DNA from 3 places in the Streptomyces sp. NPDC001502 genome. Region 3 is predicted to be linked to each of the others. Evidence: riboswitches for the same ligand, from Rfam matches in the RefSeq annotation. Region 3 holds a riboswitch; each other region holds the start of a gene.
The links. Region 3 has a riboswitch for cobalamin ahead of ACFY0D_RS10620 (CoA-acylating methylmalonate-semialdehyde dehydrogenase). Riboswitches for the same ligand answer to the same signal wherever they lie in the genome.
Positions count from the first base shown of each region.

Region 1: another riboswitch for cobalamin. It lies ahead of ACFY0D_RS08055 (ribonucleoside-diphosphate reductase subunit alpha); the one in region 3 lies ahead of ACFY0D_RS10620 (CoA-acylating methylmalonate-semialdehyde dehydrogenase).
Region 2: another riboswitch for cobalamin. It lies ahead of ACFY0D_RS11375 (prenyltransferase/squalene oxidase repeat-containing protein); the one in region 3 lies ahead of ACFY0D_RS10620 (CoA-acylating methylmalonate-semialdehyde dehydrogenase).

Region 1 covers NZ_JBIAVW010000004.1:175,835-180,847, reverse strand. The annotation lists gene ACFY0D_RS08075 (carbon starvation CstA family protein) at 1-1,045, shown strand, start outside; gene ACFY0D_RS08070 (CstA-like transporter-associated (seleno)protein) at 1,042-1,239, shown strand; gene ACFY0D_RS08065 (hypothetical protein) at 1,371-1,514, opposite strand; gene ACFY0D_RS08060 (GNAT family N-acetyltransferase) at 1,513-2,010, shown strand; cobalamin riboswitch at 2,055-2,184, shown strand; gene ACFY0D_RS08055 (ribonucleoside-diphosphate reductase subunit alpha) at 2,327-4,705, shown strand; gene ACFY0D_RS08050 (ribonucleotide-diphosphate reductase subunit beta) at 4,705-5,013, shown strand, end outside.
Region 2 covers NZ_JBIAVW010000005.1:394,695-399,707, forward strand. The annotation lists gene ACFY0D_RS11370 (hypothetical protein) at 1-1,360, opposite strand, end outside; cobalamin riboswitch at 1,493-1,569, opposite strand; cobalamin riboswitch at 1,687-1,824, shown strand; gene ACFY0D_RS11375 (prenyltransferase/squalene oxidase repeat-containing protein) at 1,934-4,723, shown strand; gene ACFY0D_RS11380 (hypothetical protein) at 4,720-5,013, shown strand, end outside.
Region 3 covers NZ_JBIAVW010000005.1:215,000-220,012, forward strand. The annotation lists gene aceB (malate synthase A) at 1-221, opposite strand, end outside; gene aceA (isocitrate lyase) at 307-1,593, opposite strand; gene ACFY0D_RS10615 (short-chain fatty acyl-CoA regulator family protein) at 2,026-3,441, shown strand; cobalamin riboswitch at 3,534-3,720, shown strand; gene ACFY0D_RS10620 (CoA-acylating methylmalonate-semialdehyde dehydrogenase) at 3,925-5,013, shown strand, end outside.

The DNA of each region.
Region 1 (5,013 bases), on a different contig from region 3:
GTCCTTCGTCGCCGTCATGGCGATCATCGCGGCCTGCATCATCGAGCCCGGGCTCTTCTTCGCGGTCAACTCCCCCGGCGGGGTCATCGGCACCACGGTCGAGTCCGCCTCCCAGGCGGTGACCAACTTCGGCTTCGCCATCTCCCCCGAGGCGCTCGCCCAGGCCGCGAAGGACGTCGAGGAAGCCAGTCTGCTCTCGCGCACGGGTGGCGCACCGACCTTCGCACTCGGAATGTCGGAGATCTTCTCCGCCGTGGTCGGCGGCGCCGGCATGAAGGCCTTCTGGTACCACTTCGCCATCATGTTCGAGGCGCTCTTCATCCTGACGACGCTCGACGCGGGCACCCGCGTGGGCCGGTTCATGCTCCAGGACACCCTCGGCAACGTGCACAAGTCCTTCAAGGACGTCAGCTGGAAGCCCGGCGTGTGGTTCGCGAGCGCGATCGTCGTCGGCGGCTGGGGCTACTTCCTGTGGGTCGGCATCAAGGACCCGCTCGGCGGCATCAACCAGCTCTTCCCGCTCTTCGGCATCGCCAACCAGCTGCTCGCCGCGGTCGCACTGGCCGTCTGCACCACGCTGCTGATCAAGTCGGGCCGGCTCAAGTGGGCCTGGGTGACGGGCGTTCCACTGGTCTGGGACGCCACGGTGACCCTCACCGCGAGCTACCAGAAGATCTTCTCCGAGGACGTAAAGGTCGGCTTCTTCGCCCAGCGCGACAAATACCAGGCCGGAATCGACGCCGACAAGGTCCTGGCTCCGGCGAAGAACATGGACGACATGCACACCGTGGTCACCAACGCCACGGTCGACGGCGTCCTGTGCGCCTTCTTCGCGGTCCTGATCATCGTGGTCCTCGCGGACGCGGCCCGGACCTGCCTCAAGGCCGTCCGCGACCCGGGGTCGGCGACCCTCTCCGAGACCCCGTGGACCGAGTCGAAGATCGTCGCCCCGGCCGGACTGATCGCGACCGCCGAGGAGCGGGCGGAGCTCGCCGCGGCGGGTCCGGAGGCGGGCGGCGGACACGTCAAGGAGCCGGTGGCGTGAGCACCGTACGGAGCGTGCTGGCCAGGGCCCGGTTCTACGTACGGGAGTTCTCGGGGGAGGCCGCGTACGACCGGTACGTGGCCCACTCCCGCTCCCACGACCCGGACGCGGAGGTCCTGACCCGCCGCGCCTTCGAACGCGCCCGTACGGACGCCCGCGAGGCGGACCCCCGCGAGGGCTTCCGCTGCTGCTGAGCCCGCACCGACCGAAGGCCCCGCCGGACGCTTCCGGCGGGGCCTTCGCGCTGTTCAGCGCCAGAGCTCGGGGTGGTGCTGCACGCAGATCCGTGTGAGCCACTGGACGATCATTGCGTGGCTGCCGTCACTCAGCGCCCTGCGAGTTCTTCGAACTCCTCGGTCAGCGTGTGGGGGCGGTCGGCGATCACGGTCCTGCCTCGCTCACCTTGCTCGACGGTGCGGTCTCCGACGACAGCGCCGCCGCCGGGACCGTCCTGCACACTCGACCGCATGGACATGGTGATCAGAACGGCGGTGCCCGCCGACTTCGAGGAGCTGGGTGAGATCACGGCGCAGGCCTACCTCGCCGACGGGCATCTGGACTTCAACGAGGACGACGCGTACCTGAACGTGCTGCGCGACGTGGCCGGCCGGGCCGCCCGGGCCGAAGTGCTGGTCGCCGAACGGGACGGGCGGGTGCTCGGCGGTGTGACCTTCGCCGCTCCGGGCAGTCCGCTCGCCGACATCGCGGCCCCCGACGAGGCGGAGTTCCGGATGCTCGCGGTGGCCCACGAGGCGCGCGGCCAGGGCGCCGGCGAGGCTCTGGTGCGGGCCTGCGTCGAGCGGGCGCGGGCCCTGGAGGGCGTGACCGGCCTGGTTCTCTCCACCCAGCGCAGCATGGCCGGCGCCCACCGGATCTACGCGCGCCTGGGCTTCGTACGCACTCCGGAGCGGGACTGGGCGCCGATCGAGGGCCTGACACTCCTCACTTACCGGCTCAAGCTGTAGCCACGCCGACACTACATGTGGGGGTTACCGCACAGGGCCGCCCCCACATGTATGCTCATGCCTGCTGTCGCCGCAGGGGAATCCGGTGCGAATCCGGAACTGTCCCGCAACGGTATGAAGTGTCCGGCTACCGGACGCCAAGTCCGATGACCTGCCGACAGCGCATCCGGCTCGACCGAACCGGATGCCGATTCGTCCGGGCCTCGCGGTTGGGCCGGTGGACGCCATGAGGGGTACGCGTTCTCGTCGCGCCCGCATGCGCCCGCTCGCGCCCCGCCCCGCCGATGACCGGGCCGAGCGAGGGAGAGCTCCCGCCGTGACCATCGCGCCTTCCGCACCGCGCGCCGAGTCCACTTCTGGCGACAACACCGAGGGCCCGGGGGCCACGCTGCTGCGTACCCTCACCGAACTTACGGCGGACCTCCCCGACACCGACCCCGGCCGGGTCGCGGCCTCCGCGCTGCGCGGCCGCAGCTCCGCCGCCGACGACGCCGAACTGCGCGGGCTGGCCACGGAGGCCGCCGCCGGTCTGATCTCCGAGGACCCGGCCTACTCCCGGCTCGCCGCCCGTCTGCTGACGCTGGCCGTGCGCGACGAGGCCGCGAGCCAGGGCTCCACCTCCTTCTCGGCCTCCGTCGAGGTCGGCCACCGCGAGGGCCTCATCGCCGACCGCACGGCCGAGTTCGTCCGCACCCACGCGGGCCGGCTCGACTCGCTCGTCGAACTGACCCTCGCCGAGGGCGCCGACGACCGCTTCGGCTTCTTCGGCCTGCGCACCCTGCACAGCCGCTACCTGCTGCGCCACCCGATCACCCGTCAGGTCATCGAGACCCCGCAGTACTTCATGCTGCGCGTGGCCTGCGGTCTGGCCGCCGACGACAGCGTCCAGGCCGTGGAGGAAGTGGCCTCGCTGTACCGGCTGATGAGCCGCCTGGACTACCTGCCGTCCTCCCCCACGCTCTTCAACTCCGGCACCCGGCACCCGCAGATGTCCTCCTGCTACCTGCTGGACTCCCCGCTGGACGAGCTCGACTCGATCTACGACCGCTACCACCAGGTCGCCCGCCTCTCCAAGCACGCCGGCGGCATCGGCCTCTCGTACTCCCGTATCCGCGCCCGCGGTTCGCTGATCCGTGGCACCAACGGCCACTCCAACGGCATCGTGCCGTTCCTGAAGACCCTCGACGCCTCCGTCGCCGCCGTGAACCAGGGTGGCCGCCGCAAGGGCGCCGCCGCCGTCTACCTGGAGACCTGGCACGCGGACATCGAGGAGTTCCTGGAGCTCCGCGACAACACCGGTGAGGACCAGCGCCGTACGCACAACCTGAACCTCGCCCACTGGGTGCCGGACGAGTTCATGCGCCGCGTGAACGCCGACGCCGACTGGTCGCTGTTCTCCCCGGCCGACGTGCCCGAGCTGGTCGACCTGTGGGGCGACGCGTTCGACGCCGCCTACCGCAAGGCCGAGGCGGACGGCCTGGCCCGCAAGACCATGCCCGCCCGCGACCTGTACGGCCGGATGATGCGCACCCTCGCGCAGACCGGCCAGGGCTGGATGACCTTCAAGGACGCCTCCAACCGCACGGCGAACCAGACCGCCGAGCCGGGCACGGTCGTGCACTCCTCGAACCTGTGCACCGAGATCATCGAGGTCACCAACGACGGCGAGACGGCCGTCTGCAACCTCGGCTCGGTCAACCTGGGCGCCTTCGTCGTGGACGGCGAGATCGACTGGGAGCGGATCGACGAGACCGTCCGCACCGCCGTCACCTTCCTCGACCGCGTGGTGGACATCAACTTCTACCCGACCGAGCAGGCCGGCCGCTCCAACGCCCGCTGGCGTCCGGTGGGCCTGGGCGCGATGGGCCTCCAGGACGTCTTCTTCAAGCTGAAGCTGCCCTTCGACTCCCCCGAGGCGAAGGCCCTGTCCACCAAGCTCTCCGAGCGCATCATGCTGGCCGCGTACGAGGCCTCCTGCGACCTCGCCGAGCGCAGCGGCCCGCTGCCGGCCTGGGAGCAGACCCGTACCGCCCGTGGTGTCCTGCACCCGGACCACTACGACGTCGAGCTGAACTGGCCGGAGCGCTGGGACGCGCTGCGCACCCGCGTCGCCGAGACCGGTATGCGCAACTCCCTGCTCCTCGCCATCGCCCCGACCGCCACGATCGCCTCGATCGCCGGCGTGTACGAGTGCATCGAGCCGCAGGTCTCCAACCTCTTCAAGCGCGAGACGCTCAGCGGTGAGTTCCTCCAGGTGAACGGCTACCTGGTGGAGGAGCTGAAGCAGCTCGGCGTGTGGGACGCCCAGACCCGCGAGGCGCTGCGCGACTCCTCCGGCTCGGTCCAGGGCTTCAGCTGGATCCCGGCCGAGGTCCGCGAGCTGTACCGCACGGCGTGGGAGATCCCGCAGCGCGGTCTGATCGACATGGCGGCGGCCCGTACGCCGTTCCTGGACCAGTCGCAGTCGCTGAATCTGTTCCTGGAGACGCCCACCATCGGCAAGCTCAGCTCGATGTACGCGTACGCCTGGAAGCAGGGCCTGAAGACCACCTACTACCTGCGCTCGCGCCCGGCGACGAAGATCGCCCGCGCCGCGCAGGCGGCCACCCCGGTCGAGCTGCCGCAGGCGGTCGTCGACGCCGAGGCGCTGGCCTGCTCCCTTGAGAACCCCGAGTCCTGCGAGGCCTGCCAGTAATGAGCTCCAACGACCAGAAGAACCTCCTGGACCCGGGCTTCGAGCTCACGCTCCGCCCGATGCGCTACCCGGACTTCTACGAGCGCTACCGGGACGCGATCAAGAACACCTGGACCGTCGAGGAGGTCGACCTCCACTCGGACGTCGCCGACCTGGCGAAGCTGACGCCTTCCGAGCAGCACATGATCGGCCGGCTGGTCGCGTTCTTCGCGACGGGCGACTCGATCGTCTCGAACAACCTGGTGCTGACGCTCTACAAGCACATCAACTCCCCGGAGGCGCGCCTGTACCTGTCGCGCCAGCTGTTC
Region 2 (5,013 bases), 180 kb from region 3:
GGACCGCGCCGGCGAACGCGGAGCCGTCGACGCTGACCTTCCAGGTGTTGGAGCCGCTGTTGGCCTTGCCGTTGACGGCCGTGACGGTGCCCGTGCCCGACGAGGGGGTCACGCTCGTGACGCAGCCGGACGGGGTCGCCCCGGTGGTGGCCGCGTTCAGGACGTCTCCGAGGGTGGTGGTCGTACCGGTCGGGGTGAAGGCCACCGAGCAGACCTTGAGGTTGCCGGCGCCGTCGTCGACGGTCAGCGCCAGCTTGGTGGCGGTACCGGCGGTGAAGGTGGACTGGACGACCCACTGCGGGGCGCCGGGGCTGACCGGGACGGGCGGGGCCGTGGTGAAGCCACCGCCCGCGACGGCGCGCAGCGCGTCGATGGAGGCGTACGCGGTCGGGGTGGTGTCGGCCGGCTTGTACTTGAAGCCGCCCGCCGGGTTGTACTGGTTGGCGATCAGGAAGTCGATCGGGGTCTTGCCGTTGGCGGTGAGGAAGTCGCCGGTCTGCGGGTTGATGCCGCAGGCGTTCAGGCCGGCGACCCCCCAGCCGTTGGAGCTGGTGTTGACCCCGTAGAGGGAGTTGAAGGCACCGGAGTTGGCGACGAGCTTGCCCTTGAGGAAGTTCTTGGCCTGGACGACGTCGGCGTCGGTGTTGGGGACGCCGGAGACGCAGAGCGCGGCCATCGCGGCGCCGGTCATGTCGACGTCGCTCGCGGAGTTGAGGACGGTGGGGTTGCCCTCGGCCTTGTTGTAGGTCCAGCCGCCGTCGACGTGCTGGTTGGCGCGGATGCGGGTGACCATCGAGTCCGTGAGCGCCTGCGGAACGCGGGCGCCGCCCGCCTGTGTCTTCGCGCCGCCCAGCGAAAGGGCTGCGAAGACCGTGCCGTTGAAGTTTCCGGAGGAGCCGAAGTAGCCCGTCTCCGCCGTCTGCCAGTAGGAGTAGATGTTCGCCACGAGGTTGCGGGAGGCGGAGACGCGGGCCGGGTCGATGCCGGCGGCGTACGCGTTCAGGGTGCCGCGCTCGTAGTCGGTGACCACCGGGGAGGCCGACGGCCAGCCCGCCGTGGACAGCAGGTTCCGGTAGACGGTGCGGGCGTTCTTCGTCGTGTCCCCGCCCGGGGCGACGTCGACGACCGCGGTGCCGGCGGCGGCGAAGGTGCTGAACGCCCACTCGTTGGAAAGGCCGGAGCCGGCGTACGAACCGTCGGCCGCCTGGAGCGACTTGAGGTAGGCGACGCCGTTCGTCTTGGAGGTGGCGATCTGCGCGGGCGACGAGGTCGCGAAGGCGGGCAGCGCGGTGAGGGCGAAGGCGCCGAGCGTGGCGGGCACCGTGAGCGCGAGGCGGCGGGACGTACGGGGACGGGACATGGCCTGCTCCTGGAATCGGCGGACGCCGGCCTTCCCGGGCACCCCGCGATCACCGTACGGGCGTACGGCCTGGCAGGGTCGGGGGCCGCCGTCCGGAACGCGTGGTACGGCTGCTGTACTGCATCGCCGTTTGGGCATTCGGGCTCGGAAACGGCCCTCGCCGCCCCCACACCGCTGCGCGTCAGCTCCGGCATCGCACCGGATTCCCCCATGTGGCAGCCCTGGACGCTACCCGAGTGATCAAGGGACCGCCAGCCACCCGGTCCGTGATGCCGACCGCATCCGTCCGGGGCCGGTCCGCTGAGACCCATGCCACCTTGACGCTTCGTCGGGATCCGTGTTGCACTCCGGCTGATAACTGCTCAGTACCAGGGGAAGCCGGTCGAATTCCGGCGCTGACCCGCAACCGTAGGCCCGGTTCGACCGGGTGAGCCGGAATGCCTGGGGCTGGGTCACAGTACGAAGAGCGCCGTCGCGGATTGCGGTGTGGTCGTCGCAGCCTCTCCACGGCAACAGTGCCGTGCGGGGGCGCATCGCCACGTACGCAACCGCCCGGCAGAGACGAGGGCCGCGGTGGGGACCGAACAACAGGCGGAACGGCAGTCGGGGACGAGGCGGCGATCGCTGTCTCTCGTGACCGCGGCCTTCCTGACGCTCGGTGCGGGAGTGGCCTTCCTCACGGTTCCCTCGTCCGCGAACGCCGATCCGATCGAGCAGTGCACGGCCACCACCGGCGCCGTCGTCGCGGTCGACTTCGGGCCTTTCGGCGGGAAGGTCGAGCGTGGCTGCGACACCACGCCGACGACCGGCTACGAGCTGCTGCACACCGGTGGCTTCACGACGGAGGGCACCGTCCACGACGGCCCGGCCTTCATCTGCCGCATCGGCAAGGGATCCTTCAACTCCGGTACGCAGTACCCCAGGCCGGACAAGGAGGAGTGCGTCCTCACCCCGCAGGCCACGGCCTACTGGTCGTACTGGACCGCTTCGCCCGGGCAGCGGAAGTGGTCCTACAGCCAGCTGGGAGCCATGGCCCGGACCCCGAAGGCCGGCGATGTGGAAGCCTGGGTCTACGGCGCCACCGACATCGCCGGCACCAGGGGCAAGCCGTCCTTCTCCCCCGACGACATCCGGGGGTTCACCACCCCCGACCCGACCGTGCCGACGGTCCCGCCCAAGGTGCCCGCCGGATCGGTCGACGTACTCGCGGCCACCCGCTGGGTCACCGGGATACTGGCGGAAGGGGAGCGGGTCGTCGACGAAGGCTCCACCACCCCGAACCACTTCCTCACCACGGAGGCCGTGTTCGCCCTCACGGCGGCCGACCGCAAGAGCCCGGTGGCGAAGAAGGTCGCCGACTTCCTCGCCACGCCCGCACAGACCGACGCCTACGCCTACCCGGCCGGCAAGGACGGCATCCCGGAGGCCATCGCCGCGGCCCGGCTCGCGCTGGTCGCCGAGGCCACCGGCAAGGACCCGCGCGCGTTCGGTGGGCACGACCTGCTCGGCGACCTCGTGAAGTACGCCTGCCCCCGCGACATCGGCGAGGGCGACACGGTCGAAGGCTGCTTCACCAAGGGCGACTTCCGTACGACGGGGCAGGCCGACGCCCAGGCCATGGCCGTCATCGCTCTGGTCAACGCCGGTGTGACGCCCCCGGCCGGCTCCGTGGCCCGGCTGACCGTCCTCCAGTGCGAGGACGGCGGATTCACCAGCGTCCTCATCCGGCCCGGAACCGAGGGGTGCGAGAGCGAGGCCGGCGCCACCGGCCTGATCACCCTGGCCCTCGAACGGGCCGGCGGCCACGAAGCGGTGCTCCGGAAGGCCCGCGGCTACCTGAAGAGGTCCCAGCTGGCGACCGGCGCGTGGCCCGCCGTCTCCTACGAGACGACCGGCAACCCGACCGCCACCGCCTGGGCAGCGCAGGCTCTGCGTGCCCTCGGCGACGAGGCGTTCGCGGACGCCGGCGTCTCCTGGCTCTCCGGGCACCAGCTCGCCAAGGGCGGATTCGGCTTCGATCAGGACGACACCGAATCAAGGGTGTACCCCACCGCGACCGCCGCTCTCGCGGGCGCCGGCAGCGATCTCACCGCAGTGACGGCCAAGCCGACCGAACCCCCGACCACTCCGCCGGCCGGTCAGGGGCCCGACACGAAGAAGGGCGTCGCGTACCTGAGCGCCCCGTCCCGGTTGGTCCAGGGCCGTTTCTACGAGAGCCAGCCCGGCACGGGCTTCGCCGATTACGGCCTGACCATCGACGGCGCGTACGCCCTCGCCGCCACCGGCGAGAACAACGCCACCCTGCGCAACATCGTCGACTTCATGGACAAGGGCGGCAAGGACGGCAAGAACCGCGGCATCCACGACTGGACCCTCGTCGGCACGAAGTACGCGAACGGCGGCTCCATCGGCAAGGCGGCCGTACTCGCCGAGGCTGTGGGCCGCGATCCGCGGAACTTCGGCGGCCAGGACCTGATCGCCGCGCTCGCCAAGATCACGTGCCAGGCGAAGACCTCGACCCGTCAGGAGTGCGCGGCCAAGGGGAACTACGCCTACGCCACGTCCGTCTTCAAGCAGTCGCTCGGCGTCATGGCCCAGGTCCGCGCCGGTGAGAAGGCCGCCGCGGCCGAGCCCGCCGCGTACCTCAAGAGCCTGCAGACTCCCTCCGGGGCCTGGGTCAGCCTGATCGGCGAGCCCAGCGGTCCCGAAGTGGACTCCACCGCCATGGCCGCCATGACCGTGGACCTCCTCCCCGACGCCGATTCCCAGGCTGCGGTGGACAGGGCACTCGCCTGGCTCGCAGCGCAGCAGGAGCCCGACGGCGGCTTCCCCGGCGCCTCCGGGAACTCCGTCAACTCCGCCGCCCTCGCCGTCCAGGGGCTCTCGCTGGACGCGCCCAAGTACGGCGCCCAGATCGCCAGGGCCCGCACGTTCCTGGCAAGCCAGCAGAACGGCGACGGCGGCTTCAACGTCGCCAAGGGCGGCCAGCCCGGTTCCGACCTCCGCGCGTCCACCCAGGCGGTCGGCGGCGCCACCGGCATCTCCTTCGGCCTCCTGACCCGCGACCTCAGCGGCACCACCCCCGAGCCCGTCCCCAGCACGTCCGGAGGTACCTCCGCCGGTACTTCCGGCGGTACCTCCGCCGGTACTTCCGGCGGCAACGGCTCGCCCGTCATCGTGACGCCGGGCGAGAGCGACGGCGGCGCGGGGCCGGTCGGTGGCTCCGGCTCGGGCGGCGGTCCCCTCGCCTCCACGGGAGCCCGGGTCGGCACGCTCGCCGCCGCCGCGCTGGCCTTGACCGTCGGCGGCTGGGGCATCACCCGCGCCGCGAAGCGCCGCCGCCGGACGGGAAGTGGAGCATGAGCCGCAACCGCACCCCGCGGGCCCTGGCCCGTACGGCGGCCGCGCTGGGGCTGACGGTGGCGGCCTTCGCCGCCACCGCGGCCCCGGCGGGGGCCGCCCCACAGCCCATGGGGCAGTGCACCACCTCCTCCGGGGTCGTCCTCGCGGTGGACTTCAGCCGCTGGGGCGGACCCGTCTACCGCTCCTGCGGTACGACCCCCACCACCGGCTACGAGCTGCTCAACCAGGGCGGCTGGGCCACGACCGGCACCGGCCACGACGGGCCCGCCTTCATCTGCCGGATCGGCTAC
Region 3 (5,013 bases):
TCGCGGAGGGCGCGCGTGGCGAGCGGGAAGTCGAGCGGGGTGCCGCCGGCCAGATGGCCCGAGCGGCGGTGGCGCTCCTTGAGGACCTCCAGGCGGCGGTCCGCGAACGCGGTGTCGAGCCGGCCGATGAACTCCAGGGCCTCGGGGGTCAGGATCTCCTCGTGGCGCTCACCCGGCGCACCGAGGACCTGAACGCTGCTGGTCAGAGGCGAGAGGGGCATGCGGTTCTCCTCAGCGGGGCGGTGGGTGGGGTGCCCGGGGGACTTCCCTCGGGCACCCGTCGGAAGGACTCGGCGCAGAGACGGCCTAGTGGAACTGCTCTTCCTCGGTGGAACCGGAGAGCGCGGTGGTGGAGGAGGCCGGGTTGACGGCGGTGGAGACGAGGTCGAAGTAGCCGGTGCCGACCTCGCGCTGGTGCTTGACGGCGGTGAACCCCTGGGCCTGGGCGGCGAACTCGCGCTCCTGGAGGTCGACGTAGGCGGTCATGCCGTGCTCGGCGTAACCGCGGGCGAGGTCGAACATGCCGTGGTTGAGGGAGTGGAAGCCGGCCAGGGTGATGAACTGGAAGCGGTAGCCCATCGCGCCGAGCTCCCGCTGGAACTTGGCGATCTGGTCGTCGTCCAGCGCGGCCTTCCAGTTGAAGGACGGCGAGCAGTTGTAGGCCAGCATCTGGTCGGGGTACCGGGCGTGGATCGCCTCGGCGAACTCGCGGGCCTGCTCCAGGTCCGGGGTGCCGGTCTCCACCCAGATCAGGTCGGCGTACGGGGCGTAGGCGAGGCCGCGGGCGATGACCGGGGCCATGCCGCCCCGCACGTGGTAGAAGCCTTCGGCGGTGCGCTCGCCCGTGCAGAACTCCGCGTCGCGCTCGTCGACGTCGCTGGTCAGGAGGGTGGCGGCGAGGGCGTCCGTACGGGCGATGATCAGGGTCGGGGTGTCGGCGATGTCGGCCGCCAGGCGGGCCGCGTTGAGGGTGCGGACGTGCTGCGCGGTCGGGACGAGGACCTTGCCGCCGAGGTGGCCGCACTTCTTCTCGGAGGCCAGCTGGTCCTCGTAGTGGATGCCGGCCGCGCCCGCCGCGATCATCGCCTTGGTGAGTTCGAAGGCGTTCAGGGGGCCGCCGAAGCCGGCCTCGGCGTCCGCGACGATCGGCGCGAGCCAGTCCGTCGTGTCGGTGCCGCCCTCGGCGGTGGCGATCTGGTCGGCGCGCAGCAGCGCGTTGTTGATCCGGCGCACCACCTGCGGGACCGAGTTGACGGGGTACAGGCTCTGGTCCGGGTAGGTGTGCCCGGCCTGGTTGGCGTCGGCGGCCACCTGCCAGCCGGAGAGGTAGATCGCCTGGAGTCCGGCCCGCACCTGCTGGACCGCCTGGCCGCCGGTGAGCGCGCCGAGGGCGTGGATGTAGTCCTGCTCGTGGAGCTGTCGCCACAGCCGCTCGGCGCCGCGCCGGGCCAGGGTGTGCTCCTCGCGGACGCTGCCCGAGAGCCGCACCACGTCCTCGGCCGTGTAGGTGCGCTCGATGCCCGCCCAGCGAGGGTCGTCGGCCCACCGCTGCTTGAGCTGCTCGGCCGCCGCCGTCGTGTTCGCCTCTGCCATGACCGTCACCGTTTCCATCCGTCGCTTGTCTTGCCAATGAGCCGGGACGTGGACCCGACGCATTGGCACTCTGTGCCTGTCCATGAGATGCGGCCGCCGAACCCGGCCATGGGCCGAAGCTGAGCAATGCTGCCGAGCCGCCGGGACGAACTGCCTGGATGGCCGAAATCAGGGCGTGAATCGGGCCAGTCAGCTCTTCCCGGCCACCGTGTCCGGCGGGCCGCAGCACCGACTCTGGCACTGACACCGAGTGCCATCAAGGAAGTACATCTGCCAAACTCTGCGAATCTTCGGCCCCTAAATTGCCAAGGTTGCGAAGCCCGCCGACCGCGAAGATCCCCGTATCCTGGCGACGCGTGTCCGGTGCCTGTCCGGTGCCTGTCCGGTACCTGTCCGGCGCGTGTCCGGCCCGGCAGGCGGCGAGGGAGTGCGGTGAGCAAGACGTACGCGGGAGCGCGGCTGCGACGGCTGCGCGAGGAGCGGCGGATGACCCAGGCCGACCTGGCCCGGGTGCTCGCCATCTCCCCCAGCTACCTCAACCAGATGGAGCACGACTCCCGGCCGCTCACCGTTCCGGTCCTGCTGCGGCTCACCGAGGCCTTCGGTGTGGATCCGGGGTTCTTCTCCGAGCGCGACACCAGCCGGCTGGTCGCCGACCTGCGCGAGGCGCTGGCGAACGAGGTGGCGCAGGCCCGGGTCTCCCCCTCCGACCTGGCCGAACTGGCCACCCGCATGCCCGCCGTCGCCTCGGTCCTGCTGGACCTGGGCCGGCGCAGCCAGCTCCTGGCCGAGCGGCTCGCCGACGCCGCCGACGGCCGGGACGCGGCCGCCGACAGCCCGCGCTCGCCCCACGAGGAGATCCGCGAGTTCTTCTACCGGCGGCAGAACTACCTCCACGACACCGATCTCGCCGCCGAAGGCCTCGCCGCCGAGATCGGCATCCGTCCGGGGGACGTCATCCGCGCGCTGACCCGACGGCTCTGCGACCGGCACGGGATCCGGACGGCCACCGACTCCGACCGGCTGCACCACTACGACCCCGCCGCACGGGTGCTGCACCTGTCGAACCGGCTCCGGCCGGGGCAGCAGGCGTTCCGGATGGCCACCCAGCTGGCGCTGATCGAGTACGGGGACGAGCTGGACCGGCTGGCCGCCGAGGACTTCCCGCCCGGCTCCCCCGTCCACGCCCTCGCGCGGATCGGCATCGCCAACCACTTCGCGGGCGCGCTCATCCTCCCGTACCGCGCCTTCCACGCGGCCGCCGAGGAGTTCCGCTACGACATCGAGCGGCTCACCGACCATTTCGGGATCGGCTACGAGACGGTCTGCCACCGGCTGAGCACCCTGCAGCGGCCCAGGCTGCGCGGGGTGCCCTTCTCCTTCGTCCGGGTGGACCGGGCCGGGAACATGTCCAAGCGGCAGTCGGCGACCGGATTCCACTTCTCCCGCGCGGGCGGCACCTGCCCGCTGTGGAACGTGTACGAGGCCTTCGCCGCGCCCGGCCGCATCCACGTCCAGGTGGCCGCCATGCCCGACGGGCAGCGGTACCTGTGGACCGCCCGGGCCGTCACCCGCCACCGCGGCGGCTGGGGCGAGCCCGGCAAGACCTTCGCGATCGGGCTCGGCTGCGAGATCCGGCACGCCTCGCGGCTCGTGTACGCCGACGGGCTCGACCTCGACAACACGGCGGCCGCCACGCCCATCGGCATGGGCTGCCGCCTCTGCGAACGCCTCGACTGCCCGCAGCGGGCCGTGCCGCCGCTCGGGCGGGCGCTGGCCGTGGACGAGAACAGCAGCACCTTCATCCCGTACCCGGTGACCAGGAACCCGGCCCCGGCGCGGGGCTGAGCGGGCGTCAGGCAGCGGACGCGGTCGGCGGGCCGCGGGCGGCGCGGCCGGATGCCGAAGCCGCGCGGCGGCGGCTCTGGACTTACTAGGACGTCCAACTATATGTTCGTGGGCACAAGGTCCGCGGTGCAGGGAAGCCGGTGAGAAACCGGCACGGTCCCGCCACTGTGACCGGGGAGTGTGCTGCCATCCACACGCCACTGACGAGGTCTGTCGGGAAGGCGGGCGGCACGCGGGGATCCGGGAGTCAGGATACCGGCCGCGGATGTTCCGTGTTGTCCACGAGGATGGAGCAGACACGCATGGCACCGGTTTGTACCCACGACCCTGGTGATCCGGCGGAGCGCACGCACACCTTCGCGCGCTCATAGGTCGTCTCTTTCGACCTGGTCCCACGACCCTCCCCAGCGGCGCACCCGATCGGGTGCCGTCCGCCGGTCGGCCGTGCCATCCCCGGATCCAACCTGACGAGAGCAGGCACCCATGGTCCGTGAACTCACCCATTTCATCGGCGGCAAGCACACCACCGGATCCTCCGGCCTCTTCACCGACGTGTACGACCCCAACACCGGCGCCGTCCAGGCCCGGGTCCCGCTCGCGGGGCGGGCCGACACCGAGGCCGCCATCGCGAACGCCGAGGAGGCACAGGCCGACTGGGGGCAGTGGAACCCGCAGCGCCGCTCGCGCGTGCTGCTGCGCTTCCTCCAGCTGGTCGAGGGCGAACGGGACTCCCTCGCCCGGCTGTTGTCCTGCGAGCACGGCAAGACCGTCGCCGACGCCCACGGAGACCTGCAACGCGGCCTGGAGGTGGTCGAGTTCGCCGCCGGTGTCCCGCACCTGCTCAAGGGCGAGTTCACCGACAACGCGGGCACCGGGATCGACGTGCATTCCCTGCGCTCGCCGCTGGGCGTGGTCGCCGGGATCACTCCCTTCAACTTCCCCGCGATGATCCCCCTGTGGCAGGCCGCACCGGCCCTGGCCTGCGGTAACTCCTTCATCCTGAAGCCCTCCGAGCGCGACCCCTCCGTACCGCTGCGCCTCGCCGAGCTGTTCCTGGAGGCCGGCCTGCCGCCCGGCGTGCTCAATGTGGTCAACGGCGGCAAGGAGGCCGTCGACACCCTCCTCGAAGACCCGCGCGTGCAGGCCCTCGGCTTCGTCGGCTCCACTCCGATCGCCGCGCACATCTACGCCACCGCCGCGGCCCACGGCAAGCGCGCCCAGTGCTTCGGCGGCGCCAAGAACCACATGATCGTGATGCCCGACGCCGACCTCGACCAGGCCGTGGAGGCCCTCATCGGCGCCGGCTACGGCTCCGCGGGCGAGCGCTGCATGGCCATCGCCGTCGCCGTACCCGTCGGCGAGGAGACCGCGAACGCCCTCGTGGCCAAGCTGACGGAGCGCATCGCCACCCTGCGCGTGGGCCGCTCCGACGACCCCGAGGCCGACTTCGGGCCGCTGGTCAGCCGGGACGCCCTCGACCGGGTGAACCGCTACGTCGGCATCGGAGCCACCGAGGGCGCCGAACTCGTCGTGGACGGGCGCGGGTTCACCCTGCCCGGGCACGAGGACGGG